Regions from separate parts of the Stenotrophomonas sp. CFBP8980 genome, predicted to be linked through region 1. Evidence: riboswitches for the same ligand, from Rfam matches in the RefSeq annotation. Region 1 holds a riboswitch; the other holds the start of a gene.

Evidence for each region. A riboswitch is a leader RNA that binds a small molecule or an ion and turns the genes downstream of it on or off. The one in region 1 is predicted to bind glycine.
Region 2: it holds a riboswitch for glycine, as region 1 does, so the genes downstream of both, gcvP (aminomethyl-transferring glycine dehydrogenase) here and SOM47_RS02870 (trimeric intracellular cation channel family protein) in region 1, are expected to answer to the same signal.

The regions. Positions count from the first base shown of each region.
Region 1 is NZ_JAXCXF010000001.1:635,885-651,480, forward strand. Features, by position in the region: gene SOM47_RS02840 (hypothetical protein) at 1-791, shown strand, start outside; gene SOM47_RS02845 (3-deoxy-7-phosphoheptulonate synthase) at 1,565-2,659, shown strand; gene SOM47_RS02850 (DUF6984 family protein) at 2,882-3,280, shown strand; gene SOM47_RS02855 (efflux RND transporter permease subunit) at 3,292-6,354, opposite strand; gene SOM47_RS02860 (multidrug efflux RND transporter permease subunit) at 6,351-9,467, opposite strand; gene SOM47_RS02865 (MdtA/MuxA family multidrug efflux RND transporter periplasmic adaptor subunit) at 9,464-10,630, opposite strand; gene SOM47_RS02870 (trimeric intracellular cation channel family protein) at 10,848-11,465, opposite strand; glycine riboswitch at 11,547-11,640, opposite strand; glycine riboswitch at 11,653-11,743, opposite strand; gene SOM47_RS02875 (GIY-YIG nuclease family protein) at 11,784-12,047, shown strand; gene SOM47_RS02880 (NAD(P)/FAD-dependent oxidoreductase) at 12,139-13,422, opposite strand; gene SOM47_RS02885 (NYN domain-containing protein) at 13,526-14,362, shown strand; gene SOM47_RS02890 (glutathione S-transferase family protein) at 14,423-15,043, shown strand; gene SOM47_RS02895 (primosomal protein N') at 15,238-15,596, opposite strand, start outside.
Region 2 is NZ_JAXCXF010000002.1:69,564-85,159, reverse strand. Features, by position in the region: gene SOM47_RS06415 (carbon starvation CstA family protein) at 1-1,189, shown strand, start outside; gene SOM47_RS06410 (YbdD/YjiX family protein) at 1,189-1,413, shown strand; gene SOM47_RS06405 (DUF819 family protein) at 1,454-2,704, opposite strand; gene SOM47_RS06400 (sensor histidine kinase) at 2,827-4,107, opposite strand; gene SOM47_RS06395 (response regulator transcription factor) at 4,097-4,795, opposite strand; partial or broken gene SOM47_RS06390 (hypothetical protein) at 4,970-5,284, shown strand; gene SOM47_RS06385 (phosphatase PAP2 family protein) at 5,392-6,150, shown strand; gene SOM47_RS06380 (phosphoethanolamine transferase) at 6,147-7,793, shown strand; gene SOM47_RS06375 (M2 family metallopeptidase) at 7,893-9,878, shown strand; gene SOM47_RS06370 (hypothetical protein) at 10,013-10,405, opposite strand; gene SOM47_RS06365 (multidrug effflux MFS transporter) at 10,464-11,702, opposite strand; glycine riboswitch at 12,009-12,111, shown strand; gene gcvP (aminomethyl-transferring glycine dehydrogenase) at 12,172-15,039, shown strand; gene SOM47_RS06355 (hypothetical protein) at 15,319-15,549, shown strand.

The sequences.
Region 1 (15,596 bases):
GGTTGATGCAGGCGATTCGCGACAACAAGTCCAGTTGGCTGGAGAGGCTGCTACCAGCAATACTGGGATTTGCAGGTGTCTTCGTTGGTAGTGCGATAAATGCTCGATCGCAGAGCAAGCAACGTGCGTCAGCAGAAAGGGCGAATCGGGCCGATGCTGCATTCGGAGCGCAGACAAAGATCATTGAGTATCGATCCCAACAGGCCCATGAGTTCTATTACCCACTATTTCTCAGCCTGCAGAGAAGTTCTGGAATTCGGCGCCAGCTCTGTGATCACCTGAATGCCAAGGACCCTCTTCGCTTTGACTTTCGACACGAAGACGATGGAAAGGATCATCTTTTCATATACGATGCCGGGTCATCATCACCGATCCGGTTCAGGCTGATTGAGGCAATGCACGAGCTTGCCACACAACACCCAGAAACCCTGCCGATGGTCAATGACATCGTTGATATTGGCGAACAGATGTCCACGCTAATTCATGAGAAAGGCGGGCTAGTTCTCGCGACGAGCGAGACGCTCACTCAGGTCTTAGGACGCTATCTGGCGCACTTCAGCATTCTTCGAGAAGTCTCACAGAAGGCAAAGGTTCCGCATACATTGGTCGGCATACGATACAACGTTCTATACCCGAATAATCTTGAAGAGCTTTTGCAAACGGATATCGCATTTCTTCAGATGAGCATAGCGAGGTGGTCTGAATTTTCCGCTGAGCTCTGGGACGCAAATATGCCCGACGTTAAGATGCCAGTTCTAACGCCATCTCCGAACCTACCCCCACAGAGTTGACGAATGCACGACACCAAGAACAGGTGCTGCTTTGTCGTGCACACCCTTGCGGCAACGGAGGTGCCCTTGGTCTGACTGCCTCTGCCCAGTGGCCATGCCCAGGACAGGAACACCTGCGGCTGCCGGATCATTTTTGCTCGTGCCGCTTGGCCAAGGCATCCGGCTGCTATCTGGCAACCAGAGATGCTGGCGCCCACAGCAGCCGAGCGCCCGACTCAGACGTCTGAAATTCCGCAGACGTTGTCCATCCTCGAAAGTCATCGACAATGGACCGTGCGCGAGTCGCTAACGCATTGAATTTTATTAATATTGCGGGATGTCCACAGCGATGATGTTACATGTGCCCTTGGGATTCGAAAGGCGAGCAGGGAGGTGGTAGTGCGGTATGCGGCAGGCAGCCCGCAGCGCTACCGGCTTCTGTTGAAGGGAACGATTCGCGGGTCACCCGCTTCGGCAGGGGACGCGTGGATCCGGCCTGGATAAGGCCGGTGCGTTGGCGATGGACGAAGCCCGCCCGTCAGCCTGAACCTTTTCCGCAGTTGCCGATGTAACAGTTGGCAGCCCTGAAACCCTGTGTTATCAATACTCCCCAATGAACGCACGCCACGCCAACTCGTACTTTTGGTATTACTTTCCGAAGCCACCGGCGGAGGAAGGACTGCGTTCACCCTGAAGAAACCCTTCAGCCGCATTCCCGAAAGCCGCCAGCGACCCTGGCGGCTTTTTTGTTGCCGCCACGCTGGGGACCCCCACACGTTCGAGAGACCCCCGCCATGCCCCCCCATACCGACGACCTCCGCATCCGCAAGATCGAGCCCCTGACCCCGCCGGCGCAGCTGCTGGCGATGCTGCCCTGCGACGATGAAGCGTCCGATACGGTCAGTGCCTCGCGCGCGGCGCTGCACGCCATCCTGCACGGAACTGATGACCGCCTGGCGGTCGTCGTGGGCCCGTGTTCGATCCACGACCCGGCCGCGGCGATCGAGTACGCCCAGAAGCTCAAGCCCCTGCGCGATGCGCTGGCCGGCGAACTGGAGATCGTCATGCGCGTGTACTTCGAAAAGCCGCGCACCACCGTGGGTTGGAAGGGCCTGATCAACGATCCGGACCTGGACGGCAGCTTCAACATCAACAAGGGCCTGCGCATCGCGCGTGGCCTGCTGCGCGACATCAACAAGCTGGGCCTGCCCGCCGGCGTCGAGTTCCTTGATGTGATCTCGCCGCAGTACATCGCCGATCTGGTGGCCTGGGGCGCGATTGGTGCGCGTACCACCGAAAGCCAGGTGCACCGCGAGCTGGCCTCGGGCCTGTCGTGCCCGGTGGGCTTCAAGAACGGCACCGATGGCAACATCAAAATCGCCGCCGACGCGGTGGGCGCGGCGACCAATCCGCATCATTTCCTGTCGGTGACCAAGCAGGGCGACACGGCCATCGTGGCCACCGCCGGTAATCCGGATTGCCATGTGATCCTGCGTGGCGGCAAGCAGCCGAACTACGACGCGGCCAGCATCGCCGATGCCTGCCAGGTGCTGGCCAAGGCCAAGCTGCCGAACCGCCTGATGGTCGATGCCAGCCACGCCAACAGCCTGAAGAACCCGGACAACCAGCCGAAAGTGATCGAAGACATCGCGGTACAGATGGCCGGCGGCGAGCAGCGCATTGTCGGGGTGATGATCGAAAGCAACCTGGTTGGCGGACGCCAGGAACTGGTCGAAGGCCAGCCGCTGGTGCATGGCCAGAGCATCACCGATGGCTGCATCGACTGGGCCACCACCCAAGTCGTGCTGGAACGACTGGCGGCGGCCGTGCGTGAGCGCCGTGGAGCGATCGCGGCGATGTCCGAAGAAGCACAAACCGAAGCCGCCTGAGCAGTGCAACGGGTGTGGGTGACGGCTGCTGCCTGCGGGGGCGCGCCGTCATCAGCGGTGGCTGGCGGAGTTGGCAGCCACCGCAGCCGCACCGGCGATGCGCCTGGCGCTGGGCAATGACCCGGCGCCAGGTCCATCGCCGGGGGGCGGGTTTCTTCCTGGGATTCAACGGTTGTCAGCGGGTGACGCCGAGCATGGCTCGGCGCTACCGAGGCAAGTGCGGTGCACACCAACACGCGTATCCTGCAGCGCATGCAATCCCCTGACATCGCCAGTCCATTACGCACCCTGCAAGCACACGAACGCCTGTTGATCGAGGCCGTCGCCGCTGTGTTGCCTGCCGGACCGGCAGCGCAGCTGCGCGTGGATGTGGGCGTTGCGATGGCGGTGGATGAAAGCACGTTGCTGGTGGGCTTCGTGCTGGCCGGCCATGCGCGTCCAACGCCGCCCGGCGATTATCCCTATCCGGTGGAAATCGAGGTGCCCGACGCCGATGGCGAGGCGCTGAGCATCATCCTGTTCGCCGATGAAGACGGCCGGTTGCTGCAGATGGAGATCATCCGCTGGGACGACGAGGCGGTGCGGGCGCCGAAGTGGGATGAGGCGACGTACGCGGTGTAGGTCCGTTCGGGTCAGGCCGGAACCCTGCGCAGCCTGGCCAGCGCCAGGTACATCGCCGGCGTGGTGTACAGGGTGAGCAGCTGGCTGACCAGCAGCCCGCCGACTATCGCGATGCCCAGCGGGCGCCGCAGTTCCCAACCTTCGCCACCGCCCAGCATCAACGGCAGGGTGCCCAGCGATGCGGCAACGGAGGTCATCAGGATCGGCCGCAGGCGCAGGCGCGCCGCTTCCAGCACCGCATCGTGCGCACTCAGCCCGCGCCGCTCCCCGGCCAGCGCGAAATCGACGAGCAGGATGGTGTTCTTCATCACCACGCCCACCAGCAGGAACAGGCCCAGCAGCGAGATCAGGTTCAATTCGTTGTTGAACAGCAGCAGCGCCAGCAGCGCGCCGACGCCGGCCGACGGCAGCGTGGACAGGATCACCAGCGGCTGCAGGAAGCTTTCGTACAGCACGCCCAGTACGAGGTACACCGCCAGCGTGGCGCCGAGCAGCAGCCACAACTGGCGCGCGCGCATCTGCTCCAGCCCGGCCGCCTCGCCGGACAGCTTGGCCTGCACCGTGCGCGGCAGCATCAAGCCGGCCATCGCGCCGTTGATGGCGGTCACCGCCTGTTCCAGCCCCACGCCCGGTGCCAGCGCGAACTCGATCCAGATCGAGGCGAACTGCTGGCTGTGCGACACGCGGTCCGAGGCCATGCCATAGCGCCAGCTGGCGATGCTGGACAGCGGAATGCGCCGGCCCTCGCCATCCAGCACCTGCAGCTGCTGCAGGGTGGTCGGGTCCTGGGTATGGCGCGGGTCCAGCTCCATCACCACCCGGTACTGGTTGAGGTTGTCGTACAGCGTGGCGACCTGGCGCTGGCTGAAGGAATTGTTGAGCACGGTGGCGATCGTGCGCAGGTCAACGCCATGCCGCGCGGCGGCTTCGCGGTCGATGTCCAGCACTACCTGGCGCATGCCGGCTTCGCCCTGCGCCTCCACGTCCACCAGCTCCGGCAACGCCTTCAGCGCGGCACTGACCTTGGGTGCCCACTCGCGCAGCGGGGCCAGGTCGGCGGCCATCAGCTGCAGCTCCTGGTTGCCGCTGTCGCCGGACCCTTCCAGGCGGATGTCCTGGTCGACCCACATGTACAGGTTGCCGCCCGGCAGCGGCGGCAGGTTCGCGCGCAGCCGGTCGATGACCTGCTGGCTGGAGACCTTGCGCTCGGCCAGCGGCTTCATCTTGATCATGATGAAGGCGTTGTTGACCCCCATGCCGCCGCCGATGTACCCGATGATGTCCTCGATCGCCGGATCGTCCAGCAGCAACTGGCGGTAGGCACTGATCTTGGGCTGCATGGCCTGGAACGAGAGGCCGTCGTCACCGCGCGCGAAGCCGCGCAGCTGCGCGGTGTCCTGCTGCGGCACCATGCCCTTGGGCACTTTCTGGAACAGCCAGGCGTTGATCGCGATGACCGCGACGAAGGCCAGCAGCGGCCAGCGCAGGCGCAGCAGGCCCCGGTCCAGCGTGCGCAGGTAGCCGTCGCGCACGCGTTCGAACAGCGCATTGCTGGCGCGCTGCCAGCGTGATGGCGCGTGCTCGGCATCGGTGAACAGGCGGGCGCACAGCATCGGCACCAGGCTCAGCGCCACCACCACCGATACCGCCATCGCCGCCACCAGGGTCAGCGAGAATTCGCGGAACAGGCGCTCGACGAAGTCATCCATGAACAGGATCGAGACGAACACCACCGCCAACGCCAGGTTCATCGAAATCAGCGTCGCGCCGACTTCGCCCGCGCCGCGGATCGCGGCCTGCCAGCGGTCCGCGCCCAGCTCGCGATGGCGGGCGATGTTTTCCAGCACCACGATCGCATCGTCCACCACCAGCACGGCGCCGACGATCAACGCCATCAGCGAGAGGGTGTTGAGCGAGAAGCCGAGCAGCGCGATCAACGCCAGCGTGCCGAACAGCACCACCGGGATCGCCACGCTGGGCACCAGCGCCGCGCGCCAGTGGCCGAGGAAGCCAAGCACCACCAGCACCACCAGCACGATCGCCAGCAGCAGGGTCAGTTCGGCTTCGTGCAGGGTGGCGCGGATCACCGGCGAGCGGTCCATCACCAGCTGCATGTCCACGTGGGCCGGCAGCAGCGCATGCAGCTGCGGCAGCTGCTGCTGGATGGCATCCACGGTGGCGATGATGTTGGCGCCGGGCTGGCGGCTGACGATCAGCAGTACCGCCGGGCGTTCGTTGTGGAAGCCACTGGAATAGCGGTCCTCCACGCCGTCGGCGACCTGCGCGACATCGCCCAGCCGCAGCGGACGGCCGTCCTTGATGGCCAGCGCGAGGTCGCGGTACTGCGCGGCCTCGCGCAGCTGCAGCGGTGCTTCCAGCTGCCATTGCCGCGCGTCGTTGCCGAGCGCACCCAGCGGACGCATCGCATTGGCACGCGCGATGGCCTGGGCCACGTCATCCAGCGCCAGCCCGGAGTGGTTCAGTGCGTTGGGATCCAGCGATACGCGCACCGCCGGCAACGCACTGCCGCCCACGTGGACTCGGCCAACGCCCGGTACCTGCGACAGCTTCTGCGCCAGCACGGTGGAACCGATGTCATACAGCTGGCCGGGCGAGAGCACGTCCGAGGTCAGTGCCAGCGCGAGGATCGGGGCCTGCGAGGGATTGACCTTGCGGTATTCGGGCATGCCCGGCATGCCGCTGGGCAGCTGCCCGCGCGCGGCGTTGATGGCCGCCTGTACTTCGCGCGCGGCTTCGTCGATGTTGCGGCCGAGCACGAACTCCAGTTCGATCCCGGTCTGTCCCTGCGAGCTGGATGACTCCAGGCTGGTGATGCCGGGGATGCTGCCGAGCGCGCGCTCCAGTGGGGTGGCCACCGTGGAGGCCATCGATTCCGGCGAGGCACCGGGCAGGCTGGCACTGACTTCGATGGCCGGGTAATCCACCTGCGGCAGCGGCGCCACCGGCAGCAGGCGCAGCGCCATCAGGCCGGCCAGCACCAGTGCCATGGCCAGCAGCAGGGTCGCCACCGGCCGCTGTACGCAGGCCTGGGCGATGCGCGCGGCCAGGTTCATGCGTCGGCCTCGTCGCCTGCGGTGGTGGCGTCCACGCGGGCGGCAGGACGGCGTCGCTGCAGGCGATCGAACGCCAGGTAGATCACCGGCGTGGTGAACAGGGTCAGCACCTGGCTGACCAGCAGCCCGCCGACCATCACCCAGCCCAGCGGCTGGCGCAGTTCGGCACCGGAGCCGGTGGCCAGCATCAGCGGCACCGCGCCGAACAGGGCGGCCAGGGTGGTCATCAGGATCGGCCGGAAGCGCAGCAGCGCGGCCTGGTGGATGGCTTCGCGCGGGGCCATGCCGCGTGTCCGCTGCGCGTCCAGCGCGAAGTCGATCATCATGATCGCGTTCTTCTTGACCAGGCCGATCAGCAGGATGATGCCGATCACCGCGATCAGGTCCAGGCTGCGTCCGCTGAGCCACAGCGCGGCCAGCGCGCCCACCGTGGCCGAGGGCAGGGTGGACAGGATGGTGATGGGGTGGATGAAGCTCTCATAGAGCACGCCCAGCACGATGTACATCACCACCACCGCGGCCAGGATCAGCCACAGCGTGCGCGACAGCGAGCCGTTGAACGCCGCCGCCGCGCCCTGCAGGCGCAGCTCGATGCTGGCGGGCAGCTGGACCGTGGTGCGCGCCGCTTCCACCGCGGCCACTGCCTCGCCCAGCGAGGCGCCGGGGGCCAGGTTGAACGACAGCGTGGCGGCCGGGAACTGCCCGACATGGTTGCGCAGCAGCGGGGCAGGGCCTTGTTCGATGCGTGCCACCGCACCCAGTGGCACGGTCTGCTCCTGCGCATTGCGCACGCGCAATCCGGCGATCGCCTCCGGCCCGGGTTGCTGGGCCGGGTCGGCTTCCAGCACCACGCGGTACTGGCTGGCCTGGGTGAAGATGGTGGAGATCTGGCGCTGTCCGTAGGCGTCGTACAGCGCATCGGCGACCGCTTCCACCGACACGCCCAGCCGCGCGGCGGCATCGCGGTCGATCACCACGCGCGCCTGCCGGCCCTGCATCTGCAGGTCGCTGGCCACGTCGCGCAGGGCCGGCGAAGCACGCAGTTCCTGCAGCAGGGTCGGCGTCCACTGCTGCAGCGTGTCCAGCTCCGGGCTGGTCAGGGTGAACTGGTACTGGCTGCGGCTGATGCGGTCTTCGATGCCCAGCTCCTGCACCGGTTGCAGATACAGGGTGATGCCGGGAATGTCGGCTACGCGCTGTTGCAGGCGCGCCATCACGCTGGCGATGTCACCGGCGTCGCCGCCACGTTCGCCATGTGGCTTGAGTTCGATCAGCAGCCGGCCGGTGTTGAGCGCGGCGTTGTTGCCGTCCACGCCGATGTAAGAGGACAGGCTGGCCACCGCCGGGTCCTGCTCGATCGCCGTGGCCAGGGCCAGCTGGCGCTGGCGCATGGCCTGGAAGGAAATGGCCTGCGGCGCTTCGCTGATGCCCTGCACCAGGCCGGCATCCTGCACCGGGAAGAACCCCTTCGGCACGGCCAGGTACAGCGCCACGGTGAGCAGCAGGGTGGCCACGGTGGCGACCAGCATCAACGGCTGGCGCTGCAGCACCCACTGCAGCTGGCGGTCGTAGAGGGCGATGATGCGGTCGAAGATGTCGCCCTTCCTCCCGCCGGCACCCTCGTGCCTGTGCGCGCCGGGCCGCAGGAAGCGCGCGCACAGCATCGGGGTCAGCGTCAGCGAGACCAGGAGCGAGATGCCGATCGCCACCGCCAGCGTGATTGCGAATTCGTGGAACAGCGCGCCGACCAGGTCGGCCATGAACAACAGTGGGATCAGCACCGCGATCAGCGAAACGGTCAGCGAGATCAGCGTGAATCCGATTTCCTGCGCGCCCTTCAGCGCGGCGTTCATCGGGGTCTCGCCTTCCTCCAGGTGCCGCGCGATGTTCTCCAGCATCACGATGGCATCGTCCACCACGAAGCCGGTGGCAATGGTCAGCGCCATCAGCGTGAGGTTGTTGAGCGAGAAGCCGGCCAGCAGCATCACCGCGAAGGTGCCCACCAGTGACAGCGGCACCGCGATGCTGGGGATCAACGTGGCCGATACGCTGCGCAGGAACACGAACGTCACCAGCACCACCAGCCCGATCGCCAGCACCAGTTCCTTCTGCACGCCACGCACCGAGGCACGGATGGATTCGGTGCGGTCGCTCAGCACCTCCAGTTTCACTCCGGCCGGCATCGATGCCTGCAGCTGCGGCAGCAGCAGGCGTACCTGTTCCACCACCGCAATGACGTTGGCGCCAGGCTGGCGCTGGATGTTCACCAGCACTGCCGGGGTGGTGCCCGACCACGCCGCCAGCTGCCGGTTTTCAGCGCCGTCGGTAATGTGGGCCACGTCGCCCAGCCGCAGCGGCGCGCCGTCGCGCCAGCTCAGCACCAGGGCGCGGTATTCGTCCACGCTGCGCATCTGGTCGTTGGCATCCAGCATCACCGCGCGGATCGGACCATCGAAGCTGCCCTTGGGCAGGTTGACGTTGGCCGCGGCAATGGCGGTGCGGATGTGGTCCATGCCCAAGCCGTTGGCGGCCAGCGCGGCCGGGTTGACCTGGATGCGTACGGCCGGGCGCTGGCCACCGGCCAGGCTGACCAGGCCGACACCGGGAAGCTGCGCCAGCCGCTGCGCCACGCGGGTGTCCACCAGGTCGTGCACCTGCGGCAGCGCCATGCCCTGCGAGGTCACCGCCAGGGTCAGGATCGGGGTGTCGGCCGGATTGACCTTGCGGTAGACCGGCGGCACCGGTAGGTCATCGGGCAGGAAGCCGCCGGCCGCGTTGATCGCCGCCTGCACGTCCTGTTCGGCGACGCCCAGTGACACGGCCAGGTCGAACTGCAGGGTCACCACCGACGCGCCGCCCGAGCTGGTGGAGGACATCTGCTTCAACCCGGGAATCTGCCCCAGCTGCTTTTCCAGCGGCGCGGTCACCATCCGCGTGGTCAGTTCCGGGCTGGCACCGGGATACAGCGTGGTGACCTGGATGATCGGATAGTCCACCTGCGGCAGTGCGGCCACCGGCAGCAGCCGGTAGGCCAGCACGCCGGCCAGCAACAGCGCCACCATCAGCAGCGTGGTCGCTACCGGACGCAGGATGAAGGCACGCGACAGGTTCATGCGCCGGCCTGCGCAGCGTCCTCGCTGATGATGCGCACGGCACTGCCGTCTTCCAGTCCGTCGATGCCTTCCACCACCACCTTTTCGCCGGCCTTCAGGCCACTGCGCACGGATACGCGCGTGCCGTCGGCCGGGCCCAGCACCACGTCGCGGCGCTGTGCCTTGTCGTCCTTGTCGATCACGTGCACGTAGTTGCCCTTGCTGCCGAACTGCACCGCGGCATCGGGGATCACCACCGCATCCTGCGCACCCAGCTGCAGCCGGATGTTGACGAACTGGTTGGGGAACAGTGCGTCGTCGGCGTTGGCGAACTGTGCACGCAGCTTCAGCGTGCCGGTGGCGGTATCGATCACGTTGTCCACGCTGGACAGTTCACCACGGCCCAGTTCGGCGCGTTCTTCGCGGTCCCAGGCCTGCACGGCCAAGACGGGCTGGCTGCGCACGGCGCCCAGCAGGGCAGGCAGTTCCGGTTCGGGCACGGTGAACAGCACGCTGATCGGCGCGGTCTGCGCCAGCGTCACCAGGCCGTCGGCATCGCTGCTGCGGATCAGGTTGCCGACATCCACGCGGCGCAGGCCGACGCGTCCACTCACCGGCGCGGTGATGCGGGTGTACTGCAGCTGCAGCTTCGCTTCATCCACGGTGGCCTGGTCGCTCAAGCGGCGGCCCTGCAGCTGGCGCACCTTGCTCTGCTGGTCGCTCAGCTCCTGCCCGGAAACATAGTTCTGTGCCTGCAGTTCGCCGAAGCGCCGAAGCTGGCGTTCGGCGTTTTCCAGTTCGGCCAGGTTCTGCTGCTGGGTGCCTTGGGCCTGCGCCAGTCGGACCTCGTACGGCCGCGGATCGATCTGCGCCAGCAGGTCGCCGGCATTCACGTGCTGGCCTTCGTTGAAATGCAGTTTCAGCAGTTCGCCATCCACGCGGCTGCGCACCACCACGCTGTGCAGCGGGGTCACCGTGCCGATCGCCTTCAGCCGCAGCTGCAGCGGTTCTGCGCTGGCGCGGGCGATGCGTACCGGGGTCGGCTTGCGGCCGCCCGCATCGTCTGCCACTACGTCGGCGCGCGGCCATGCCCACCATGCCAGCAGCACCGCAAGCACGATGACGGAAGCTGCCAGCAGCAGCGTGCGGTGACGGCGGGGGCGCGACGGTGGGTCAAGCGGCATGGGTCATCCTGCACCCTGCGATGGCGCAGGGAAGTGCTGCGCCAGGATCATCACTGCAGGCCTGGCAACGTGGGGAGGGTTGTCTGGCGGGGCCGCAGAAGCAGCGTGGCTGGATGCCGCCGCTCGCGCGACGGGCCTCCATGGTAGCCAATTGCGCGGCAGGTTTCCGCATGACCTTGGTCATGGTAGTGACGGCCAGCGGCCGTCACTACTCGTCTCAGTGCACTTCGTCGTGGTAAACAAACTTCGGCATTTCCCAGCGATAGTGGATCGCCAGCAGGCGCAGTGCGAAGCCGCCGGCCAGGCAGCACAGGATGGCGGTGTTGTCGGCCACGTTCCAGTGCAGAAGCGACAGGTAGGACGCGCCGGTCAGCAGCGAAATGATCGCGTACAACTCCTTCTGGAAAATCAGCGGCACTTCGTTGCACAGGATGTCGCGCAGCACACCACCGAAGGCACCGGTCAGCATGCCCGCGATCAACACGATCGGCGTGGCATGGCCACCATCGCGGGCGATCGCGCACCCGATCAGGGTGAAGGCGATCAGGCCCAGCCCGTCCAGCACCAGGAAGGTGCGGCGGAAGTGGTGCATCCAGCGCGCCACCCAGGTAGCGATCAGCGCGGCGCACACGGTGAAGCCGAGATACTCGGGGTGCTTCACCCAGGCCAACGGGTAGTGGCCAAGGATGATGTCGCGCAGCGATCCGCCGCCGAGGGCGGTGACGCAGGCGATCATCACCACGCCGAACAGGTCCATGCGGCGGCGGCCGGCGGACAGGGCGCCGGTCATGGCTTCGGCGGAAATGGCGATCAGGTAGATGATGGACAGCAACATGTGCAGGCTCCGGATGCGGTGGGGCCGGCCACGCGATACGCACCACCGATGCAGGCGCATCGACGAACGAAGGTGACCGGTGCCGCTCCCGCTGTCCTTTTGCCTGAGAGTTCAGCGGATGAGTCCGCGTGCCCCTTCGGCGGATCCTTGCGGATCTCTCTCCAGCTCGGCGATTGAGATACATGGTTGGTGGAATGCCATTCCACCGGCCTGAGCGATCATGGGAGCCTGCGCCTTCGGCGGGTGCCAGCGTGGCACCACTCTCCTGCATCCGGCACGTAGTGTAGCCGCTGGCGGCGGCTGGGCGATAATCGCGGCATGGCCCGCCCCGACACGCCCTGGTTCCTGTACCTGCTCGAATGCCGGGACGGCAGCTATTACGCGGGCATCAGCACCGATGTGCAGGCGCGCTTTGCCGCCCACCAGGCAGGCAAGGGCGCGCGCTATACCCGTGCGCGCCCACCGCTGCAGATCCTTGCGGTGCGCCAGTACCCGGACCGCGCCGAAGCCTCGCGTGCGGAGTGGCAGCTGAAAAAGCAGCCGCGTGCGCGCAAGCTGGCGTGGCTGACCGAAGCGCTGTAACACCGCCTTTCGTCCGCCGAGCATGGCTCGGCGCTACCACGGCAACCCCGGAGCGCCGAGCCACGGTCGGCGAGCGTAGCGGGTGTGCCGGTCACCCGCGCGGTGGGTCCTTCGGCGGTTTCACGTCGCCGAAAATGATCCGCGCGCTGCGCTGGTAGCTCCAGTACGCGACCGCCCAGTTCAGCAGCACCACCATCCGGTTGCGGAAGCCGATCAGGAAGAACACGTGGGCGGCCAGCCAGAACCACCACGCGAGCACGCCGGACAGCTGCAGTTTGCCCAGGTGCACGATCGCGGCCATGCGCCCGATGGTGGCCAGGTTGCCGTAGTCGGCGTATTTGAACGGACCCGGCGCCGGCTTGCCGTGCAGGCGCGCACGGACGGTGTCGGCCACGTGCTTGCCCATCTGCTTGGCGGCGGGCGCCACGCCGGGCACCGGCCGGCCATCGGCCTGGCTCAGGGCGGCCAGGTCACCGGCCACGAACAGTTCCGGGTGGCCGGGCAGGGTCAGGTCGGGCTCCACCAGCACGCGTCCAGCGCGGTCCAGCGGTGTGTCCAGCGTGGCGCCGAGCGGGCTTGCGGCCACGCCAGCGGCCCAGACCACGGTACGCGCGGGGACGAACTGCTCGCCCAGCTGGAAGCCCAGGCTGTCGATGGAGGTCACCGGTGTGCCGGTCAGTACCTCCACGCCCAGCTTTTCCAGCTGCCGGCGGGCCTTCAACGAAAGCACGTCCGGGAAGGTGGACAGCACGCGCGGCCCGGCTTCCACCAGCCGCACCTTGGCCGACGCCGGGTCGATGTGGCGGAACTCGTTGCGCAGGGTGTGGCGGGCGATTTCGGCCAGGGTGCCGGCCAGTTCCACGCCGGTGGGGCCGCCGCCGACCACCGCGAAGCTCAGCCAGGCGGCCTTCTTCTCCGGGTCCGGCTCGGCCTCGGCGCGCTCGAAAGCCAGCAACAGTTTGCGGCGCAAGGCAATGGCGTCGTCCAGGGTTTTCAGGCCGGGCGCATCCTTGGCCCATTCGTCATGGCCGAAGTAGGCGTGGGTGGCACCGCTGGCCAGCAGCAGGGTGTCGTACTCCAGCGATGTGCCATCCACCAGATGTACGCTGCGTGCCTGCTTGTCGATGCGGGTCACTTCGCCCAGGCGCACTTCCACGTTGCGCTGGTGGCCGAGGATATGCCGCAGCGGCGCGGCGATGTCCGGTGCCGACAGGCCGGCGGTGGCGACCTGGTACAGCAGCGGCTGGAACAGATGGTGGTTGCGGCGATCGACCAGGGTGATACGGATGCGCTCGCTGGCCAGGGCGCGGGCGGCCCAGAGGCCGGCGAAACCACCGCCGACGATGACCAGGTGGGGGGTGCGCTCGCGCGTCATTCGCGTGGCTCCAGTAGGGGGGCGTTGGGATGATCGCATGTCACACGGGCTGCTGCCGGTGTGGACCATACTGTCCGCACACCATCGTCAGCCTGGAGCAGGTATGTCCGAGCCGGAAAAGCGCATTGCCCTGTTGATCGACGCCGACAACGCACCCGCGTCGAAGATCGAAGAGGTGCTGGCCGAAGTGGCGCGGCACGGCGTGGCCAACGTCCGTCGCGCCTACGGCAACTGGAAAAGTCCCAGCCTGAAGGGCTGGGAAGCGGTGCTGCACGAGTACGCGATCCGTCCGATCCAGCAGTTCGCCTACAGCCGCGGCAAGAACGCGTCTGACATGGCGATGGTGATCGATGCGATGGACCTGCTGTACGCCCGCAACCTGGATGGATTCGCCATCGTGTCCAGCGATGCGGACTTCACTCCGCTGGTGATGCGCCTGCTCACCGACGGGGTCAAGGTGTATGGCTTCGGTGAGAAGAAGACACCAGATCCGTTCGTCAACGCGTGCTCGAAATTCACCTACCTGGAAGCGCTGGGGCAGGCCCATACCAGCCCGCCGGATGCCCATCCGGAAGGCGCGACCACGGGCGAGGCCGGCGAGACCGGCGAGGCGGGCAGCGAAGCACGGCCGCGCAAGACCGGTGCGGAAATGCGCAGCGATACCAAGCTGGTCAACCTGCTGCGCCGTGCGGTGGCCTCGGCCGAAGGCGAGGACGGCTGGTCGCACCTGGGGCCGGTGGGCAGCCAGATCGGCAACCAGGCTTCGTTTGATCCGCGCAATTATGGTTACGGCAAGCTCAGTGACCTGCTGGCGGCCATCGGCCTGTTCGAGATGAAGAAGGACGGCAAGTCTTCGTACGTGCGTGCATTGGCGAAGAAGCCGGTGGCCAAGCAGGCGACCAAAAGGGCCGCCAAGACCGGCAACACCACGGTAGGCTGACCGGCGTATCGTAGCGGTCCCGCGCCACGCCGGCGCACGTTTGCTTGCAAGGAAAACCACATGCTGAAGATCTGGGGCCGCCGCAATTCCAGCAACGTGCGCAAGGTGCTTTGGTGTGCCGAAGAAATCGGACTGGCATATGAGTCGATCGAAGTCGGCGGCAGTTTCGGCGGCACCCAGGCCGCCGACTACCAGGCGATGAATCCCAACGGGCTGGTGCCGGCGATCGAAGACAACGGCCTGCCGCTGTGGGAATCCAATGCGATCGTGCGCTATCTGTCGGCGCGTTATGCGCTGGGCACGCTGTACCCGGAAGATGCGGCCGAGCGTGCGCGCGGTGAAAAGTGGATGGACTGGACCACCTCGCGGATGGCGCCGCTGTACAGCGAGCTGATCTGGGGGGTGATGCGTACCGCACCGGCTGATCGCGATGAGGTCCGCATCAATGCCGCGCTGGTCAAGGCCGGCGATCTGCTGGCGATGGCCGATACCGACCTGTCGAAGCAGCCGTGGTTGTCCGGTGACCGCTTCGCGATGGGGGACATCCCGTTGGGTGCGCTGGTGTACGCCTGGTTCGAGATGCCGATCCAGCGTCCGGACCTTCCACACCTGGCGGACTGGTATGCACGCCTGCGCGAACGCCCGGCGTACCAGCGCGGCGTGATGACCGGGATGAGCTGAGGTACGCCCGCGGGATTGACGGCCCGCGGCCGTCACTACCAAAAGCGCCGTGACGGCCAATGGCGGGGTAGCGCCGAGCCATGCTCGGCGAGCGCAGCGGCGTGACGACCAACGGTCGTCACCCACCAGAGACGGTCGTCACCACCAGAGCCGGTCGTCACCCCCCAAGGCGGGCCGTCACCAACGATGGCCGGTCAGTACAGATCCACCGGGTCCACATCCAGCGACCAGCGCACTTTGCGGGCCTCCGGCAGGCCCTGCAGAAGGGGCGCCACATGATCCAGCACAGCGTGCAGCGCGGGGCGCTGTGCGCTGGACAGCAGCAGCTGCGCGCGCTGGTAACCGGCCCGTCGCGGCATCGGCGCGGGCATCGGCCCGAACGCTTCCAGGTGCGGCTGTTCGCCCACCAGCGCCCGCACGGCGAGCAGGAATGCATTGGCATGCTCGACCTGCTGCGCTTCGGCGCGCAGCAGCGCCAGGTGGGCAAACGGCGGAAAGCCGGCAGCCTGGCGCTGGTTGAGTTCGGCCGCGGCGAAGGGGTGGTAGCCGCCGT
Region 2 (15,596 bases), on a different contig from region 1:
GATCGTCATGCCCGAACTGAAGATGCCCGCGCTGACCCAGTTCGCCGCCAGTGGCGATGGCCCGGTGTGGAAGGGCGGGATGTTCCCGTTCCTGTTCATCACCATCGCCTGCGGTGCGGTGTCCGGCTTCCACGCCCTGATCGCCTCGGGCACCACGCCCAAGCTGCTGGCCAATGAAGCGCACGCGCGCTACATCGGCTACGGCGGCATGCTGATGGAATCCTTCGTCGCGGTGATGGCACTGGTCGCCGCCTCGATCATCGAGCCCGGCATCTACTTCGCCATGAACAGCCCGGCCTCGGTGATCGGTGCCGATGCGGTATCGGCGGCGCACTACATCACCACCAACTGGGGCTTCACCATCACCCCGGAGCAGCTGGAAGCCACCGCGGTGGCCATCGGCGAGCCGACCATCCTGCATCGCGCAGGTGGCGCGCCGACCCTGGCCGTGGGTATCGCGATGATCCTGCACGAAGCGATCCCCAGTGCCGGCGATGCGATGATGGCGTTCTGGTACCACTTCGCCATCCTGTTCGAAGCGCTGTTCATCCTGACCGCCGTCGATGCCGGTACCCGTGCCGGTCGCTTCATGCTGCAGGACCTGCTGGGCAACTTCATCCCGGCGCTGAAGAAGACCGAATCGTGGACGGCCAACATCCTGGCGACCGCCGGCTGCGTGGCGCTGTGGGGATACCTGCTGTACTCCGGCGTGGTCGATCCCTTCGGCGGCATCCAGACCCTGTGGCCGCTGTTCGGCATCTCCAACCAGATGCTGGCCGGTATCGCACTGATGCTGGGCACCGTGGTGCTGTTCAAGATGAAGCGCGACCGCTACGCCTGGGTCACCGCCGTGCCTGCCGTGTGGCTGCTGATCTGCACCACCTACGCCGGGCTGATCAAGATCTTCGACAGCAACCCGGCGCAGGGCTTCCTGGCCCAGGCGCACAAGTACCAGGACGCCATCGCCAGCGGCACCCTCACCGCCCCGGCCAAGACCGTCGGGCAGATGCAGCAGATCGTGGTCAACGCCTACGTCAATACGAGCCTGACCGTGCTGTTCCTGCTGGTGGTGCTCTCGATCCTGTTCTATTCGCTGAAGACCATCGCGGCCGCACGCCGCACGCCGCAGCGCACGGACAAGGAAACCGAGTACGTGAAGCTGCTGCCGCACCAGATGGCGGACCTGTGATGAGTACCGAACTGGTACCTGTCGGCCAGCACCAGGCCCATCGCCGTATCTGGCGGCGACTGGTGCAGACCGCGCGTCTGTGCTGCGGCATCCCGGACTACGACAACTACGTCCGGCACGTGCTGGAAAATCATCCGGACCGCACGCCGATGGACTACAAGACGTTCTTCCGCGAGCGGCAGGAAGCGCGTTATGGCGGCAGGAACGGCGGACGCTGCTGCTGAGTCAAACTGAAAACGGCGGGGCTTCGGCCCCGCCGTTTTTTCATGCCCCGGCCATCCATTTCAGGATCAGGCCGGTGACGTACGCAAGCCCGGTGCCGGTGGCATAACCCACCGTCCCCAGCAGCACGCCCACCGGTGCCAGCGAAGGATGGAATGCGGCAGCCACCACCGGTGCCGATGCCGCCGCGCCGATGTTGCCCATCGAACCAACGCCGAAGAAGAACAGCGGCGCGCGCAGCAACTTGGCCACGATCCACAGCACCAGCACATGGGTGGCCATCCAGATCAGGCCCAGCACGAACAACCACGGACGATCCAGCAGCGACAGCAGGTCCATCTGCATGCCGATGCAGGCAATCAGGAAATACAGGAACACCGTGCCCAGCCGCGAGGCACCGGCAGATTCCAGCCGGCGCGCACGGGTGAAGCTCAGGGCCAGGCCCAGCGCCGTGGACAGCAGCACCACCCAGACGAACGGGCTGTCCAGGCTGAACTGGCTGGACCAGGCCACGTTGGCCCTGAACCAGCCCGCCAGCGGCGTGGCGATGGCATGCGCCAACCCCACCCCGCCCAGCGCCACGCCGACGATCACCATCAGGTCGGTCAGGCTGGGAATGCGCGCGTTCTGCGCCTCGTAGGCACTGATGCGCGCCTTCATTTCATCGATGGCGCGGGTGTCGGCGCCGTTGCGCGCATCGATCTGCTGCGAGCGGTTGGCCAGGAACAGCAGGATCGCCATCCACAGGCTGGCGCAGGCCACGTCCACCACCGCGAACTGGCCGAAGGTGGTGGCATCGGTGCCGAAGATCTCGCGCATCGCCACCATGTTGGCGCCGCCGCCGATCCAGCTCCCCGCCAGCGCGGCCATGCCCGCCCAGGTATCACCGGCCACCGTCTCCGGATGGATCAGCTTCATCACCTGGAAGGAGACAATCGCACCCAGCATGATGCCGGCCGTGCCGGCGCAGAACACCACCAACAGCTTCGGACCCAGCTTGGCGATGCCCTTGAGGTCGATGGACAGCGTCAGCAACACCAGCGCCGCAGGCAGCAGTACATCGCGCGCGACCGGGTTGTACAGCGCGGTGCCATGGCCATCGATCAGTCCGACGGTGTTGTAGATGGCCGGGATGAAATAGCACAGCAGCAAGGCGGGCACCCACGCGAAGATTTTCTTCAGCAGTGGCGTGGGGCCACTGGCTGCCCAGAAAATGAGCGCAAGGGTGGCGGCGATGAGCCCCAGGCCGACGATGTCGCTGGAGATCAGGGCGGTAGCAGGTTCGGTCGGCATGCAGTCCTCTGTCGATCGAAAAGTGACGGGCGAAAAAAATGCCGCAGGAGGCGGCACCCGCTGAGCTTACCATCGGCCCTGCAGCGAGAGTAGCGGACCGGGGTGCCGGCCCTGGCCGGCAGTCACTGCAGGCGCGAGGCACTCACATCCAGCGTGGCCAGGGTGCCGCGCGGCTTCACCGGTTCGAACCGCAGCGTCCAGCCCAGGTGTTCGCACAGGCGTGCGACCAGCTCCAGGCCGATGCCGCCGTGTTCGTTGCGCAGCCCGCGCGCCATCCGCGCGTGGATCGCGGCGATCTCCTCCGGGCTCATGCCATGCCCGGGATCGCGCAGGGTCAGCACGCCATGCGATGAAAGCTCCAGCTGGATGTTGCCACGCCCACTGTTTTCGATGGCGTTGCGCAGCAGGTTGCCGATCGCCGCCTGCACTACCGCAAGCGGTGCCACCAGGTCCACCGGCGCAGCCTGCAGGCTCACGGTCAGGTCCTTGTCGCCCAGCAGGTGGCGATGGTCCTCGATGATCTGCGGCAGCAACGGGGCCAACGCGATGCGTTCGGCACGCGCGGCCAGCCGCGCCGGATCGCGCGCCAACACCAGCAGCAGTTCGATCAGTGCCTCCATGTCTCCTGCGGTGCGTTGCACGCGCAGTATCTGCTGGCGCGCACGCTCGGGCAGGCCGGGCTGTTCCAGCGCCAGCTCGGCTGCCCCGGTGATCACCGCCACCGGCGTACGCAGCTCATGGCTTGCGGTGCTGATGAACACCCGTTCGCGCTCGACGAACTGCTCGTTGCGCGCCAGGTAATCGTTGAGGGAATCGGCAATGGTGTGCAGCTCGGCGCTTCCACGCGTATCCACGACGATGCGCTGCCCCGGCGCCCCCGGCTTCAGCGCGGCGATATCGCCGGCCAGCAGGCTCAAGGGGCGTACCACCCGCTGCATGCCCAGGCGCGCCATGATCACCGTGACGATCACCATCACCAGCCCGGCCAGCAGCACCCAACGCGTGGCGAACTGCTCCAGCGCTTCGAAGTCGGAGATATCCAAGGCCAGTGCCACCCGGCCCATGGTGTCGGTCTGCCGCACCATCACCGCCGCCTTGCGCTCGCCGATCGGGATGCCGTCATGCAGCCCGGGGTGCAGGCCGCGCAGCGTTGCCGGGGTCCCCGGCTGATCCAGACGGAACAGGCTGAGCGTGTCTGAATCCTGCCAGCGATAGTCCGGATCGCTTTTGCTGTGCAGGATGATGCTGTCCAGCTCGGAGTTCAGCAGCGCGCGCCACGCCGCGTGTTCGGCATGTTCATGCACGTTGTTGCCCACGCCGAACACCGCCAGCGAAATCAGCGCAAGGTAGGTCAGCAGCCAGCCCAACACGCGCCGATACAGGGGGGCGGGCCTAGAGGCCATCGATGGCCTCTGCTTCCTGCACGGCCAAGCGATAGCCGACCCGCGGCAGGGTATGCACCAGCTTGCGCGCGAACGGTCCGTCCACGCTGCGGCGCAGTTCGTAGACGTGGGATCTGAGCAGGTCGCCATCCGGGGGTTCATCGCCCCACAATGCGAACTCCAGCTGCTGCCGCGTCACGGCGGCGGGACTGGCACGCATCAGCACTTCCAGCAGCTTGCGGCAGGCCGGATACAGGCGCAGCGCCTGGCCTGCGCGCTGGGCTTCCAACGTGGCCAGGTCCAGCACCAGGTCGGCCACCTGCAGGCGTCTGCGTGGGTTGCGCCCCTGCGCGCGCAACACCAGCGCGTCCAGCCGGACTTCCAGCTCGGGCAATGCGAAGGGCTTGGTCAGGTAGTCATCGGCGCCGGCGCGGAAGCCGGCGATCTTGTCCGGCAGTTCATCGCGGGCCGTCAGCATGATCACCGGCACTTCCGAGGCGTGTTCGGCGCGCAGGCGACGCAGTACTTCAGGGCCCTCCATGCGCGGCAGCATCCAGTCCAGGATCAGCGCGTCGTAGACCTGCGTGGTGGCCAGGTGCAATCCGGTGATGCCGTCCGGCGCTACGTCCAGCACATGCCCGCGCGACTCGAAGTAGTCGAACAGGTTGGCGACCAGTTGCCGATTGTCCTCGATCACCAGCAGACGCATGCGCGTATCCCTCCCGTAGTTCCCTGCATGGTAGCGCCGCCGATGTCGGAATCCCGTGCCCCCGCGCTTCCGACGAATTTCCCACGCGCCCGGGTGGATAGTCCGGCTTTACCCGGACGCTCCCCCTTTGTCGCTGTCTTCCTTCCCTTGCGGGCGCTGGCGCCTGCCCCTGCTCTGGCTGCGCAGACAGAACTGGGCCTGCTGGCCTGGCGGGAGCAGAACCTGCTGCAGGCGGATCGGAAGGTACGCGAGTTCGGCTTGAAGCGCCCGTGGGACCTGCAGTGGCGTGATGCGGGCCGCTGGCCTGCTGCTGCACCGCAGGCACGCTGGCTGCTGGTGCAGGATGCGGCGATGAGCCCCTGCGTGGATACCGCGCAGGTCATCGACATCGGCATGTCCAACCGCAACCGGTGGCGACTGGTGCCGGGAACCGCATGGTCCAGCGGCTGTCATGCGGCGATGATCGGCGCCAGCAACGCCGAAGAATGATCGAAAGCGCCACGCATTCGCGCTTTAACCAAAGGCGAACGGGGCTCCGATTTTTCTCCGACAGCATGCTCCCTAGCATGGCCGAGGATCCTCAGATGGCCTCGACCATGCACCGCACCGCTGTTCCCGGATATTCGCTCCTACGCGTTCGGCAGATCGCAGGCAGCGGATTCACTGCAGGCCATCTTTGGTTGCCCTTGATCGCCGCATCCCTGCTTTTCAGCGTGCTGGTGCTGGTCGGCGACCAATGGATCGCCGACCGCATTTTCGCGATGGAAGGCCACCAATGGCTGCTGCGCGAGGCGTGGATGACCAGCACGCTGATGCACAAGGGTGGCAAGTGGCTCAGCGCCGCCGCTACGCTCATGGTGCTGGTGCTGTGTCTGTACCAGTGGCGCCAGGGCAAGGATCGCCGCCTGCGCTGGGCCCTGTTGCATCTGGTACTGGCCATCGCGCTGGGCACCGGCGCGGTATCTCTGCTGAAATCACTGACCCACATGGACTGCCCTTGGGACCTCGTGCGTTACGGAGGCGAGCGCCCGTTCGTCGGCCTCCTGCAGGCCCGCCCCGCCGTCCTGCCCGCCGCGGCCTGCTTTCCCGCCGGCCAGGCCAGCGCGGGCTATGCGTGGGTCAGCCTGTACTTCTTCGCGCTGCTGTGGCGCCCGGCCTGGCGCTGGCGCGGGCTGGCCGTCGGCCTGCTCGCCGGCATCGCGCTGGGGTTTGCCCAGCAGCTCCGCGGCGCACATTTCATGTCGCACGACCTCGCCACCCTGACCGTCTGCTGGCTGCTTTCGCTTGGCCTTTATGCACTCATCCGCGGCTACCTGCAGCGCCCGGCCTCTCGCCCGGTGGGCGCGCGCGCATGAATGCCAATGTCGCACGCACACTGCGCCTGCCTGCCATGGCTTGGCTGCAACGGCGGCCCCGGCTCTCCAGCGAAGCGCTGATCGCGCTGGCCAGTCTGTTTTTCGCCATCGCCGGCAATAGGCTGTTCTGGACCAGCGCGATGGCCACCCATCCCGGCAGCCTCCGCTATGCGCTGTCGCTGCTGCTCCTGCTGCTGGGCACGCATGCCTTCCTGCTTGGCCTGCTGGTCTGGCGCTGGAATGCCAAGGTGGTGGTCAGCGCGCTGCTGATGCTGACGATGCTGGCTTCCCACTACATGGGCCTTTACCACATCTACCTGGACGCGGACATGCTGCGCAACGTGCTGGCCACTGACCGCCGCGAAAGCAGCGAACTGCTGACCGCCTCGCTGGCCGGTCCGTTGCTGCTGGGGCTGGTGCCCACGCTCGCGGTCTGGCGCCTGCAGCTCACCGAACGGCGCTGGACCGACGCGCTGTCGTGGCGGGCGGGATTCCTGCTGCTGGCGGCCTGCGTTGCCTTGGGCGGCGCACTGCTGTCGTTCCAGGAGATTTCCGCCTTGATGCGCAGCCAGCGCGAAGTGCGCTACCTGGCGACCCCGGCCAACGTCCTGCTGGGATTGCCCCGTGCGCTGCGCGGCGACAACCCGGTGCAGCGCGCGCCCAAACTGCCGATTGGTACCGATGCCCAGGTCCTGGCACGTGCGTCGGGCAGCAGGCCGCGACTGCTGCTGGTCGTCCTCGGCGAAACCGCGCGTGCGCAGAACTGGGGCCTGAATGGCGGCGCGCGCCAGACCACCCCGGAGCTGGCGCAGAAGCCGGTGATCAATTTCCCCGACATGCATTCCTGCGGCACAAGCACCGAGGTGTCGGTGCCCTGCATGTTCTCGCCCTGGGGGCGCGGCGACTATGACGAGAAGAAGATCCGTGCGCACCAATCGCTGCTGCATGTGCTGGACCACGCCGGCATCGGGGTACTGTGGCGCGACAACCAGTCCGGCTGCAAAGGCGTCTGCGAAGGGCTGCCGTTGCAGTCACTGGCTGATGCAACCACGCCGGGGCTCTGCGCCAACGGGCGCTGCCTGGACGAGATCCTGCTGCAGGACCTTCCCCAACAGGCGCGCGCGAAACCCGGTGACCGGGTCATCGTGCTGCATCAGCTGGGCAACCACGGCCCTGCCTACTTCGAGCGCCATCCCCCGCGGTTCCGCCGCTTCACCCCCACCTGCGATACCGTCGACCTGGGACGTTGCACCCGCGAACAGATCGCCAACAGCTACGACAATGCGCTGCTGTACACCGACCACGTGCTTGCCCAGGCCATTGGTACGCTGCAGGGAATGGAAGACTACGACACGGCGATGATCTACGTGTCCGACCACGGGGAATCGCTGGGCGAGAAAGGTCTGTTCCTGCATGGGATTCCATACGCAATCGCCCCGGAAGAGCAGACCCATGTCCCGATGACGATGTGGTTCTCGCCTTCGTTCGCGCGCAACCGCGGGCTGGACCTGCAGTGCGTGCGCCAGCGCGCTGGCCAGTACACCGACCACGATGCGCTGTTTTCGTCTGTGCTCGGATTGATGCAGGTACGTACGGCCCTGTACGCGGCGCAGCGGGACCTGTTTGCCGCTTGCGAGGGGTGATCATCGGCAGGCGCCTCCGGCGCCCCCGACCTCTGCCCCTTGCGGCAGCGGGCCCGGCCCACTAGCCTTCAGCGGTCGTTCACCGCCCAAGGACCACCCGTGAAACACCGTCATCTCCTGCTGGCTTCGGCAATCGCCGCCGCCACGCTGTCGCTGGTCGCCTGCAAGAAGGAGCCCTCCCCGGGCACCGGACCGGCAACCGCAACCGCGCCGGCCGGCGAAACCGCCGACCAGTTCGTGGCCCGCATCAATGCCGAATACAAGGCCGCGTACCCGGAGATGACCTCGGCGCAGTGGTTGTCCTCGACCTATATCAACAGTGATTCCGAGCGCGTGGCGGCCAAGGCCAACGAGCGCTCCTTGACCCAGCTCAACAGCTGGATCGAACAGGCAGCGAAGTTCGAAGGTCAGCCGATGTCCGATGACAGCAAGCGGGCCCTGCAGCTGCTCAAGCTGATGTCGTCGATGCCCGCCCCACGCGACCCGGCAAAGCTGGCGCAACTGACCCAGATCGCCACCCGCATGGAAGGCAGTTATGGCGCCGGCAAGTACTGCACCGATGCCAACGATCCGAATTCCTGCCGCCAGCTGGGCGACCTGGAGCAGGTGCTGTCCAGCAGCCGCGACTACGACCAGCAGCTGGATGCGTGGCAGGGCTGGCACGGCACCACCAAGAACATGCGTGGCGACTACCAGCAGTTCGTCGGCCTGGTGAACGAAGGCGCCAAGGGCCTGGGCTTCGCCGATGCCGGACAGATGTGGCGCAGTGGTTATGACATGCCGCCAGAGCAGATCGGACCGGAAACCGACCGCCTGTGGGAACAGGTCAAGCCGATGTACGAGCAGCTGCACTGCTACGCACGCGGCAAGCTGGATGCCACTTACGGCAAGGACAAGGCCGAAGTGGGCAATGGCCTGATCGCTGCCCACCTGACCGGCAACATGTGGCAGCAGGACTGGTCCAACCTGTGGGACCAGCTGCAGCCGTACCCGGGCGCCGGCAGCCTGGACATCACCGCTGCGCTGGAAAAGCAGTATCAGGGCAACCTCAGCGGCGCGCTGGCCAAGGCCGGCAGCAATGCCAACGTGGAAGGCCTGTACAAGGCGCAGCGTGAAGCCGAACTGCGCACCGCGCGGCAGATGACCGAACGCGCGCAGGACTTCTACGTGTCGCTGGGCATGCCGGCGCTGCCGAAGTCGTACTGGGAAAACACCCAGTTCATCAAGCCGCAGGACCGCGACGTGGTCTGCCATGCCAGCGCCTGGGACATGAACATGGACGGCGATGTGCGCACCAAGATGTGCATCAAGCCGAACGAAGAGAACTTCACCACGATCTACCACGAGCTGGGCCACATCTATTACGACCTGGCCTACAACCCGCTGCCGCCGCTGTTCCAGGGCGGTGCCAACGATGGCTTCCATGAAGCGATCGGCGACACGATCGTGCTGGCGATGACGCCGAAGTACCTCAATTCCATCGGTCTGGTCGACAAGCCCGAAGAGAGCCGCGAAGCGGTGATCAACAACCAGATGCGGATGGCACTGTCCGGCGTGGCCTTCCTGCCGTTCGGCCTGATGATCGACCGCTGGCGCTGGGGCGTGTTCGATGGCTCGATCACTCCGGACAACTACAACAAGGCCTGGTGGGACCTGAAGGCGCGTTACCAGGGCGTTGCCCCGCCGACCACCCGTGGCGAGGAGTTCTTCGATCCGGGCGCCAAGTACCACGTGCCGGGCAACACGCCGTACACCCGTTACTTCCTGGCGCGCATCCTGCAGTTCCAGTTCTACAAGGGCCTGTGCGATGCATCCGGCTACAAGGGTCCGCTGCACGAGTGCAGCTTCTACGGCAACAAGGAGGCCGGGCAGAAGTTCTGGTCGATGCTGAGCAAGGGCGCCAGCCAGCCGTGGCAGGCCACGCTGAAGGAACTCACCGGCGGTGACAAGCTCGATGCCGGCCCGATGATCGAGTACTTCACCCCGGTCAATGCCTGGCTGAAGGAACAGAACCAAGGGCAGGTCTGCGGTTGGCAGGCCAGCGCCGCGGCACCTGCGGCACCGGCCGCGCCTGCACAGCGCTGACCCTGCGGTGGCGCCGGGCACGGCTCGGCGCTACCCTCCTGATGCCGGTAGTGACGGCCGCTGGCCGTCACTACCTGCCGCTGCGCTCGCCGAGCATGGCTCGGCGCTACCTCCGGACTCCATGCAACGCCTGATCAGTTGGCCTTGCCGGCCGCCATCTTCGCGGCAAGCGCGTCCTTGAACTCATCGAAACTGAGCCCCTGTGCATTGGCCTCGGCCTGCGCGGCGTCGCGCAGCGCGTCCGAGTACACCAGACGCACCGGCGTGCCCTTGCGTTCGTGCAGCTCACCGGCCTGCATGATCAAGGCCAGCACCTGGGCGGCACTCTCACTCTGGCCGGCGATGCGGCCATCCATGCCCAGCACCCATTCGCCATCGCGCCGCACGATGCCGGCCAGCAGCGTGCGCTGCTGGTCGCGCAGTTCGGCGTGCGGCTCGACCGGCGAGGCGTTCGCGGCTTCGCGGTTGGCGGCCTGGGTTTCGCGGCGCCGGCGGATGTCACGGCGCAGTTTGGAGGTGGTCGACATCAGGGGCTTACGGTCAATCGGGCCGGCAAGGATACCGCACGCCACGCGCGGACCTGCTTCACGGCGGCCCCTCGCCCGTGGCCACCCGCAGCGCCTGCTCAGCGCGCTCGCGCCGGTGTTCCCGATACCAGAACACGAAGCCCACCGCGAAGAAGGCCGCCTGGCCCAGCGCCAGCTGCAGCGGCGAATGGCTGAGCAGCGGCGACACCAGCCCGGCCACCAGAGTGCTGACCATCAGCTGCAGGAAGGCCTGCAATGACGAGGCCAGCCCGCGCTGGTGCGGATACATGTCCAGCACCGCCAGCGCCAGGATCGGGAAGATCAGCGCCATGCCCAGGCCACCGATGAAGATCGGCAGCACCGCCCACGGCAGCGCCAGCTGCGGGGCCATGGCAACGTAGCCGGTGTTCAGCACGGCCGAAACCGCACAGCAGATGAAGCCGATGCTGACCTGGCGCGTCGGCGTGGTACGGCCGGCCATGCGCCCGGACAGGAACGAACCGGCCGTCATGCCGCCGATGGTCGGGATGAACAGCCAGGCGAATCCGCCTTCGCCCAACCGCAGGTGCTGCATCACGAACATCGGCGCGGAGGCGATGTAGAGGAAGATGCCACCGAAGTTGATGCTGCCGGCCAGCGCCAACCGCATGAAGCGCGGGTTCGAGCCGATGCGCAGGTAGTCGCGCACCAGCCCGCGCGGCGACAGCGGCGTGCGCGCGTCGATCGGGTGGGTTTCCGGCAGGAAGCGCGCGGTAGCCACCAGCAGCAGCAGCGAGAACACCACCAGGAACCAGAAGATCAGCGGCCAGCCGGCACCGCTGAGCAGGATCCAGCCGCCGATGATCGGCGCGATGGCCGGCGCGATGCCGAAGATCATCGACACCTGGCTCATCAACCGCTGCGCATCGTGGCCGTGGTACAGGTCGCGGATCACCGCGCGGCCTACGATCATGCCGACGCCGGCCGACAGGCCCTGCAGCGCGCGGAACATCAGCAGCGTGGTCAGGTCGGTGGACAGCGCGCAGCCGACCGAGGCGCCCACGAACACCACCAGCCCGCCGAGGATCACCCTCTTGCGCCCCCAGGCATCGGAAAGGGGGCCGTGGGCCAGGCTCATCAGCCCATAGAACAGCAGGTAGACGCTGACGGTCTGCTGCACCGCTACTTCATCCACCCCGAGCCGCTGCGCCAACTGCGGAAATGCCGGGAAAATGGTGTCGATGGAGAACGGGCCGAACATCGCCAGGCCTGCAAGCAGCAGGGCCAGACGGCGGGTCGAAGGCGAGGCGGCAGTCATGGGAGCGTCCGGAGGATCCGCGCAGGCCATGCGCGGCGGGCGCCCGGTCCGGCCCAGGCAGGACAGGAAAGCGGCGCCGGATGAATACGAGAATGGCGCCATGATAGGCCGTTGTCCGGCCCATTACCATGCGATCCGCGCCGAATCCGTCCGGTGGGTCGCACCGCATTCAGCCGTGTGTATCGGCCCGCCGCGCCCCCGGCTTCCACGCGGGCCGCTATAATCGACGGGCAACAAGGTGGGAGAAGCAGGACACCGCTGCCGAAGGCGCAAACGCCCGTAATCGCTCAGGCCCGTGACCACCCGCATCAAAACTCTGGAGAGACCGGTTCGATCCGGCGCCGAAGGGGCACGAAGCCGCGCACACGCGCGCTTCCAAACTCTCAGGCAAAAGGACAGAGGGGCGCCCCGCAGGCTGCTGATCGGCAGCCTGCCCACGTGCGTGCCCTTTCCCGACGGATCCTTCGCCATGTCCCAGAACACCCCTTCGTTGCGCGAGCTTGAACACCACAACGCGTTCGTCGAGCGCCACATCGGCCCCAACGATGCGGAGATCGCGCAGATGCTGAGCGTGGTCGGCCATGCCTCGCTGGATGCGCTGACCGACGCCATCGTGCCAGCCCGGATCAAGTCGCCGGCGCCGCTGGCGCTGCCCGAATCGATCACCGAAGTGCAGGCACTGGCCAAGATCCGCGCCATCGCCGACCAGAACACCGTGCTGCGCAGCTTCATCGGACAGGGCTACTACGGCACCCACACGCCGAACGTCATCCTGCGCAACATCCTGGAAAATCCGGCGTGGTACACCGCCTACACCCCCTACCAGGCCGAGATTTCCCAGGGCCGCATGGAAGCGCTGATCAACTTCCAGACCCTGTGCGCGGACCTGACCGGCATGGAAATCGCCAACGCCTCGCTGCTGGACGAAGCCACTGCGGCGGCCGAAGCGATGACCCTGGCCAAGCGTTCGGCCAAGTCGAAGTCGGACACCTTCTTCGTGCATGACGCGGTGCATCCGCAGACGCTGGAACTGCTGCGCACCCGCGCCGAACCGCTGGGCATCGTGCTGCGCGTGGGTACCCCGGCCGAAGCGCTGGAAGCGGAGGCCTTCGGCCTGCTGCTGCAGTATCCGGACACCTTCGGCCAGGTGGCCGACCACAAAGCGCTGGTCGATGCCGTGCACGCCCGCGGCGGCCTGGTCGCGGTGGCGACCGATCTGCTCGCATTGACCCTGCTGGCCGCCCCCGGCGAATGGGGCGCGGACATCGTGGTCGGCAACAGCCAGCGCTTCGGCGTGCCGTTCGGCTTTGGTGGCCCGCATGCCGCCTTCATGGCCTGCCGCGATGCCTACAAGCGCTCGATGCCGGGCCGCCTGATCGGGGTCTCCATCGATGCACAGGGCAACCCCGCCTACCGCCTCACCCTGCAGACCCGCGAGCAGCACATCCGCCGCGAGAAGGCCACCTCCAACATCTGTACCGCCCAGGTGCTGCTGGCGGTGATGGCCTCGATGTATGCGGTGTACCACGGCCCGGACGGGCTGACCCGCATTGCACGCCGCACCCACCGCCTGGCCGCGATCCTGGCCGCTGCGCTGCGCAGCAACGGCGTGGCCGTCGGCAGCGACTTCTTCGATACGCTGCATGTCACCGGCATCGACGCCGCGGCCATCCACGGCGCCGCGCGCGCGGCCGGCTACAACCTGCGTGCCATCGACAGCAGCTCGGTCAGCATCAGCCTGGACGAGACCGCCACCCGCGAAGATGTGATCGCGCTGGCCGCGGTGTTCGGCGCACAGGCCGACGTGGATACGCTGGACAGCAGCACTGCCGACGCCATCCCTGCCGCCCTGGTCCGCCGCAGCGGATTCCTGACCCACCCGGTGTTCAACACCCACCACAGCGAGCACGAACTGCTGCGCTACCTGCGTTCGCTGGCCGACAAGGACCTGGCGATGGACCGCACGATGATCCCGCTGGGTTCGTGCACCATGAAGCTCAACGCCACCGCCGAAATGATCCCGGTGACCTGGCCGGAGTTCGGCAACATCCATCCGCTGGTGCCGGCCGACCAGGCCGTGGGCTACAAGGCGCTGATCGAAGGCCTGGAAGCGATGCTGGTGGAATGCACCGGCTACGACGCGGTCAGCCTGCAGCCCAATTCCGGCGCGCAGGGCGAATACGCCGGCCTGCTGGCAATCCGCGCGTATCACCGTTCGCGCGGCGATGACCATCGCGATATCTGCCTGATCCCGGATTCGGCGCACGGCACCAACCCGGCGTCGGCGCAGATGTGCGGCATGAAGGTCGTGGTCACCAAGACCGATGCAAACGGCAACGTCGATGTCGACGACATCCGCCGCAATGCGGAAAAGTACAGCGACCGCCTCGCCGCGCTGATGGTCACCTACCCGTCCACGCACGGCGTGTTCGAGGAAGAGATCGTGGAGATCTGCGAGATCATCCACCAGCACGGCGGCCAGGTGTACACCGATGGCGCCAACATGAACGCACTGGTCGGCGTGGCCAAGCCCGGCAAATGGGGCTCGGACGTGTCGCACCTGAACCTCCACAAGACCTTCTGCATCCCGCACGGCGGCGGTGGTCCCGGCGTGGGTCCCTGCGCGGTGAAGTCGCACCTGGCCCCGTTCCTGCCACGCGTGCTCGGTGGCGAAGGTGATGTCGGCATGGTCTCGGCGGCATCCTTCGGCAGCGCCTCGATCCTGCCGATCAGCTGGATGTACATCACGCTGATGGGCAGCGAAGGCCTGCGCAAGGCGACCCAGGTCGCCCTGCTCAACGCCAACTACATTGCCACCCGCCTGGCCCCGCACTTCAAGACCCTGTACACCGGCCGCAACGGGCTGGTGGCACATGAGTGCATCCTGGACGTGCGCCCGCTGGAAAAGACCAGCGGCATCGGCGCCGAGGACATCGCCAAGCGACTGATCGATTTCGGCTTCCACGCGCCGACGCTGAGTTTCCCGGTCGCCGGCACGTTGATGGTGGAGCCGACCGAAAGCGAATCCCAGCACGAGCTGGATCGCTTCATCGACGCGATGATCCAGATCCGCGAAGAGATCGCCGCGATCGAAGATGGCCGCCTGGAGCGTGAGGACAATCCGCTGAAGAACGCACCGCACACGGCCACCGCAGTAACCGCAAGCGAGTGGACCCACGCCTACCCGCGCGAACTGGCGGCGTTCCCGCTGGCCAGCCTGAAGCAGTCCAAGTACTGGCCGCCCGTGGCCCGGGTGGACAACGTGTACGGCGACAAGAACGTGATGTGCGCCTGCATCCCGGTCGATGCGTACAAGGATGACGAAGTCGACGCCTGATCGGCCTCCCGGGGCATCCACGGTCAGCCACAAGGCCCGCGCAAGCGGGCCTTGTGCGTCATGGGCAGTCGTTCGCCATCGCCATCATGCAGAACGACGACAAACAGGCGCGCAGGCCCCTGACGGGTGCGCACCTGCTTCCCTGATGGGTCTGATGCGGCGGTAGCGGGACGATGCTGGCACGTTCCGGCGCGACAGCCCGGAACGGCCCCGCATCAATCGGGGGCACGTCCGCTTCCTGCAGCGCAGGAAGCCTCTCCTCACCAGTGGAGACATTCCATGAAACGCATCAGAACATTGCCCGCCATCGTCCTGCTCGCCGGGTTCCTTGCCGCGCCGGCCGCCCTTGCGCAGAACAACGCCGAACAGCGCGGCATCATCGACTGCGGCATTCAATATGCAACCTGCATGATCACCCAGAACATCTTCACGTGTTCAGCGGAATTCGCTCTGTGCATGCTGGGCGGTGGCGGTGGCAGCGGCTCAGCCGCCATGGACCGCCGTGACTGACGGCGTCCCAGGCGTAGCGGTACGGATCGCTACGCCTTCATGGCCGC